Linked DNA regions of Saccharobesus litoralis. The protein of the gene in region 1 binds, or shares a complex with, the protein of each later gene. Links are inferred from orthologs where the notes say so. Each region holds a gene or a part of one and is shown on either strand. Other genes may lie near its edges. The genes, in order: C2869_RS14485 and C2869_RS08995.

Region 1 (3,090 bases):
CACGTAATGAACTAAATGAATTCCGTGCATTCTTACGTAGTTTATTAATGCATGCTGGTGTAGGCTCAGCACTTGGCGGTGTAATGACTCGTGTCGGCGAACCACAAAACTTAATCATTGCAGATAAAGCTGGATGGGACTTTATTGAATTTGCGATCCGCATGGCACCTGTTACCGTTCCTGTGTTAATAGCAGGATTGTTAACCTGTATTCTTGTCGAAAAAATTAAAATCTTTGGCTACGGGTCTAAATTGCCAGAATCTGTACACCGAATTCTAAGCGACTTTGATCGTCAAGAAGATGCAAAGCGCACAACTCGCGAAAAAGCAAAGCTAGCGATACAAGGAATAATTGCGGTTTGGTTAGTCGTTGGCTTAGCATTACATTTAGCTGAAGTTGGCTTGATTGGTTTAACTATCATTATATTCGCTACTAGTTTTTGCGGTATTACCGAAGAACACCAAATTGGCCATGCTTTTGAAGAAGCATTACCCTTTACCGCGCTACTTTGTGTCTTTTTTGCCATCGTTGCCGTCATCATTCAGCAACAGTTATTTTTACCTGTCATCGATTGGGTATTAAGTTTCGAAGGTAAAACTCAATTAACCATGTTTTATATTGCTAATGGTTTATTGTCTATGGTGAGTGACAATGTGTTTGTTGGATCTGTGTATATTACAGAAGTTAAAAATGCACTTGCTCAAGGGCAAATTACGCGCGACCAATTCGACTTACTTGCTGTATCTATTAATACAGGGACTAATTTACCCAGTGTTGCTACGCCAAATGGTCAAGCTGCATTCTTATTTTTGTTAACGAGTACGCTAGCCCCATTAGTCCGCTTATCCTATGGCCGTATGGTTGTCATGGCTCTACCATATACTATTGTCTTAACCGTAGTGGGCTTATTGGCAACTTGGTTATGGTTGCCTGAAGCGACAGATGCACTATACCAATCTGGGCTAATTCAACATCATGTTCCTGGTCTTGAAAATACCAGTGATGTTGGGCATCATTAGTCAATCATAAAGTGAATAAACGCCGAGGTAACGCTCGGCGTTTTTGTATACGAATTATGCAAAATTTAATTAATGTAGAAAATCGATTTATTTGGTTCCTAGTATTTGCGTCTGCTTTAGGGCTTGAAATAGTTGCGTTAATATTTCAATACGGACTTGGCTATGAACCTTGTGTCAAATGCGTATATACCCGAGTAGCAGTACTAGGTATTGCATTATCAGCCATACCCGCGTTAATTAACCCCAAAGCTTTACCGCTTAGGTTAATCAGTTATGTATGCTTTTGGGTGTGCTTAGTATGGGCTCTAATTATTGCCAATGACCACATTTACATGCAACGGGATGTAAACCCATTGTTTGCAGTGTGCGAATCGATTCCTAATTTTCCTAATTGGATGCCATTGCATGAATGGTTGCCTAGTGTGTTTGAAGTGCGCGGTATGTGCGGCGATGTTAATTGGCAGCTATTTAGCCTTTCTATGCCCGAATGGATGCGAGTTATATACTTTATTTACGGTTTAGCTTTCATTGGCGTTTTTAGTTATCGATTGCTAAAAACACGTCGACTTTAATTATGGCTAAATTAAAAAACTTGGCGTAAAACCTGCTTTATTATATCTTTGGCTTACCACAGCAATTTTTTGGCGTAACAACGATATTTCGTTAAACTTATTACATGGTTAACACTGGCTTTTGGGTATATAGACAACGATGAGAATGGATTTAATCAATAGTGCTGAAATTCTAATTATTGATGATCAGGCCCTTGCGCAAAACTTTCTCAAAAAATCGTTAGAAAGCTTAGGCTATAAGCACATAAAAATTGCAGAAAGTGCCAAACATGCTTTACAGCTTTGCCAAGAACAAAACTTCAGCATTATTTTATGCTCGTTTAATTTAAGTCGCGATCGCGATGGTTTTCACCTATTCGAAGAAATGAAAGTCAAAGGGTATATACGCCCTACTACAACGTTTATTTTCGTCAGTGCCGAAACTAGCCCAGCACTGGTTAATAGTGTGGTAGAACTTCAACCCGATGACTTTTTAGTTAAGCCGTTTACCGCAAAAGAGCTTAAAATTCGTTTAGAACGCGTTTTAAGCCGTAAAGATAAACTAAAGTCTGTGTATCGGGCTATCGAAAGCAAAAAGTACAATAAAGCGATCCAGCTCATAGATAATCACCTTGAGAATCCAAAATTAGCAAAGCTTGCGCCGTTTTTAGTGCGAATTAAAGGCGACACCTTATTAGCAATGGAAGCCTACGAAGAAGCTGAGCGTTATTATCACTCTATTTTAGAAAAGTATCGTTTTGCCTGGGCACAAGTTGGGCTAGTCAAAGCGCTGTTAGCCTTAGATAAAAATGAAACAGCTGAAGCCATCCTTACCCGCTTGGTTGAACGACCAGAGAGTCGCTTAGCTGCGCTAGATTTACTTGGCCAATTTCACCTACATAATGATGACTTTGAGAAAGCGTATGCTGACTTTAATCAAGCAGCTGAATTATCGCCGCGTAATATTGACAGACATAAAAACGTTTTAAACCTTGCTCGTTTAATCCACGACCATAACGCCCAATTTGAAACTGCGAAAAACATAGCTAAATACGGTAAACGCTCAATCCACGATTCGCCTGATCTCTACCTAACTGTGGCTCGTGCCGGTGTAGACTACGCGTTAACGCTATCAGAAGAAGAATCCGCGCCTATCCTTAGGCAATCTGAAAAGTACATTGAAGAAATAAAAAAAGAATTTCCTAATGCAAAGTTAGCTAAAGAAAAAATTAACGTCACAAAAGCGCGTATACACTATTTAAAAAATGAGCAAGCTCAAGCTCAGCAATTAATTCAAAGTGCACTATATGGCAATTCACAATCGCAAAATATTGAAGACGATATAGACAAAGCAAAAGCATTTCATGAGCTAGGCCACAAAGATGCAGCCTTAGAATTATTGGAAAACATTGGTGAAACTAACTTTGGTAATGAAGTAAGCCAAAAAGTCATGGAGCAATATTTAAAACAAGAAGCGCAAGAGCGACGCGACATTCCATTCTCACCACGCGAACTCAACA
Region 2 (3,268 bases), 1.4 Mb from region 1 along the record:
GTGCCAATGGATTTGGATATTATTCGAGATAGAGGGCGTTTGTATAAAGAGCTATTTACTGGCGAAATGGAAAATGCCTACACGCTTAAATTACTTAATAAGTCGCAATTAACGGCAACTTTTAGTGTGACAACGGCTAATCTGCCCAATGCTAAATGGAAGGGAGACAAGCAAATTCAAATCAAAGGCGGAGACGTTGCCGTGCTACCGATTAGTTTGATTGCCGATCCTTACGATTTAGATCAGCAAATTACCGCCTTTGATTTTGTGGTCACCGCTAACTTTTCTGATGGTGAACGTGTTAGCATGACGCAAGAAAGTCGATTTGTTAAACGCTAATCTGCGCGCTTGGGTGTTCAGTTTAGCTTGCGAGGTTTAAGTGAATACTCAAGATCCCACCGAATTTGCGTTTGGTTCCTTATCACCGGACTTGATTTTAGATGCGATAGAGTCGATTGATTTGCGTGTCGAGTCAGGTTTACTGGCGCTGAATAGTTATGAAAATCGGGTATACCAGTTTAGAGGCTTAACGTTTGATGCCTTGCGAGAGCAAAAGTATGTGGTTAAGTTTTACCGGCCACTACGCTGGACTGACCAACAAATACAAGAAGAGCATGATTTTGCTTTTGCACTGCAAGACGCAGAAGTACCGATTATTGCGCCATTGCAATTCAATAACCAGAGTTTACATCACTACCAAGGCCACCGATTTGCTATATACCCTTGCCGCGGTGGTCGCGCCTTTGAAAATGATAATTTAGATCACCTTGAATGGATGGGGCGTTTTATTGGTCGTATTCATATGGTGGGGCAGGCTTTTGACTTTAAGTACCGACCGGAAATTAATAGTCAGGTATATTTGCATACAGCCAAGCAACACATTGTTGATTCGCAGATGATCCCGCCACAATTAGAAACGTCTTTCTTTACCATTTTAGATATGGTGATAGAAAAAGCACAAGGTCTTTATCAACCTCAAACTAATCGTGCGTTAAGCTTGCACGGTGATTGCCATGCCGGCAATATTTTATGGACAGACGATGGTCCGCATTTTGTCGATTTAGATGACGCGCGAACCGGGCCCGCAGTTCAAGATTTATGGATGATGCTGTCGGGTGACCGCCAACAGCAAGAATTACAATTGGATACCATGATTGGCGGCTATGAAGAGTTTTGTGACTTTGATGTCAGTGAACTCAAACTGATTGAACCGCTGAGAGCTTTACGCATGGTGCATTACATGGGGTGGATCGCCAATCGTTGGCAAGACCCAGCTTTTCCGCGTAATTTTGCTTGGTTTCAAGAGGCAAAATACTGGGAACAGCAAATACTCGCGTTAAAAGAACAATACGCTGAGTTAAACGAAAAACCAATCCGCTTGCTGTCAGGCATGTAATTAATTACTCTAGGCATATAACAAGCTAAATGCTTATAACACAGGATATAAAATGAAAAAAATTGCTCTTGCCTTTATTGTTGCTATTTTCTTGCCATTGCAAGCTTGCGCTGACACTTTTCAAGAAGGTAAACATTACGAAGTCTTAGATTTTCCAGCTACTAAAACGCCAGAAGTCACTGAGTTTTTCTCTTTCTATTGCGGTCACTGTTTTCAATTCGAACCGTTAATTGGCTCGTTAAAGAAAAGTCTTAAGCCTGGAGTTAAATTTAAAAAGAGTCATGTTGACTTTGTTAGAGGCCCTGAAAAAGCCGATTTGTTGACTAAAGCTATGATCGCGGCTGAGTTACTTAAAGTGGAAGACAAAGTCATTCCTAAACTGTTTAATGCTATTCATGTCATTGGTAAAGGTCGAGCGATTTTAACTGAAACGACAGTGCGTGGTATTTTCTTAGATGCGGGTGTTGAACCTAAAAAGTTTGAAGGCGCTATCAATAACTTTATGGTGGTTGGCCAAGTTCAACAAATGAAACAAGCGCAGAAGAAAATGAATATTCGCAGTGTGCCAACAGTGATTGTTAACGGTAAATACAAAGTGATTTCGAAAGAATTAAAATCAGAAACAGATTATATTGCGCTGGTTAATCACCTTACGACACTAAAATAAAACATTAAAATAAATGACATCTAAGGTACTTGTTAGTGCCTGTTTGCTTGGTCAGCCTGTACGCTATGATGGGCAGGCCAAGCCAGTTCATCATCCTTTTCTTGAAACCTTACAGCAACGTAATCTTATCATTCCCTTTTGCCCAGAGTGTGCGGGTGGTTTACCTACGCCTAGACCGGCAGCAGAAATACAGCCTGATGGCTCGGTAAAAACGCAACGAGGAGGCGATGTCAGCGCGCAATTTCAACTAGGTGCTGAGCTTGCATTAAAACTTTGTCAGCAAAACGCGATCCAATTTGCCATTCTTAAAGAAAGTAGCCCTTCGTGTGGTAGCAACTGGATTTACGACGGCAATTTTTCCGCGGTTAAAATAGCGGGTAAAGGATTAACTGCAAAACTGCTTAGTCAACACGGCATTAAAGTCTTTAGTGAAGAAAATTTACAACAATTGATGTTAGAAATGAACTTAATGAAATGACTGAAGTCATACCTTTTAACTTTGTTGTTTTATGTGTACTTAGTTGTCTCCATGTTGTCTTTGCCCGATACTGCACAAGTAGTAGCGGGCTTTTTTTTACCCTAAGCGGCTTTTATACGGGCTAAATGATCAGACACAGCTTGTGGAAAATCCACTTGTGACCATAGTTTATCTTTTAAAGGCTGAATATTGTCCCATTCACCTTTTAATATCCATTCGGCGAAAGGTTGTGGGTTGCTTGGAAAGCGAACCTTACCAGAGTAGCTTTTTTGCAGCCAAGACTCGATTGCATCCATATCAAGATCATCAATGACGTCGGCTAGGCCAAGTAACGCTAGCGTATGGGCGTTACTGCTTTGCTCAAATTGCCCAGATAAAGGTTTGAGTAACAGCTGTTTTCCGTAAGTAATGCACTCACTGGATAATTCAAAACCGGCGTTAGCGATCACGGCTTTGGCTGTTGCTAAGTCGTATTTAAAGGTCTCACGTGACAAAGGTTTAAAAATGATGTTGTCCAACTCCAAATGTTCAGCATCTGGGTGGTAGCAACAAAATTCGTAGTCACTTAAACCGGTTAATATGGACGTGACAAATTCTAATGATTCAAATGGCAAATAGACTAATATGCGTCGTGAACTACTATTGAGCAGCTCGCTTTCTGCCATGGGTTCAATGAAAGGTGGAATAATGTTGTAGCCAAAGTGATACCAATGCACACCCAGTTGAA

What was found.
Region 2: the proteins of C2869_RS14485 (region 1) and C2869_RS08995 are in contact, whole or in part, in a solved structure (PDB 2HI7), measured with the Escherichia coli proteins. The link is inferred for Saccharobesus litoralis from one-to-one orthologs.

The regions. Positions count from the first base shown.
Region 1 is NZ_CP026604.1:3,993,267-3,996,356, reverse strand. The notes cover bases 76-2,833. They hold C2869_RS14485 (disulfide bond formation protein B), read left to right. Parts: upstream 76-1,075; coding sequence 1,076-1,591; downstream 1,592-2,833. Other genes in these bases: C2869_RS14480 (response regulator), read left to right, coding at 1,737-2,833; nhaB (sodium/proton antiporter NhaB), read left to right, coding at 76-1,019. Also shown: more of nhaB, read left to right, coding at 1-75; more of C2869_RS14480, read left to right, coding at 2,834-3,090. UniProt on the Escherichia coli protein: Required for disulfide bond formation in some periplasmic proteins such as PhoA or OmpA. Acts by oxidizing the DsbA protein.
Region 2 is NZ_CP026604.1:2,550,079-2,553,346, forward strand. Bases 320-3,255 are described here. They hold C2869_RS08995 (thiol:disulfide interchange protein DsbA/DsbL), read left to right. Parts: upstream 320-1,448; coding sequence 1,449-2,063; downstream 2,064-3,255. Other genes in these bases: ccoG (cytochrome c oxidase accessory protein CcoG), read left to right, coding at 320-339; C2869_RS08990 (serine/threonine protein kinase), read left to right, coding at 380-1,396; C2869_RS09000 (DUF523 domain-containing protein), read left to right, coding at 2,077-2,541; C2869_RS09005 (MJ1255/VC2487 family glycosyltransferase), read right to left, coding at 2,643-3,255. In the rest of the region: more of ccoG, read left to right, coding at 1-319; more of C2869_RS09005, read right to left, coding at 3,256-3,268. UniProt on the Escherichia coli protein: Required for disulfide bond formation in some periplasmic proteins such as PhoA or OmpA. Acts by transferring its disulfide bond to other proteins and is reduced in the process. DsbA is reoxidized by DsbB. Required for pilus biogenesis.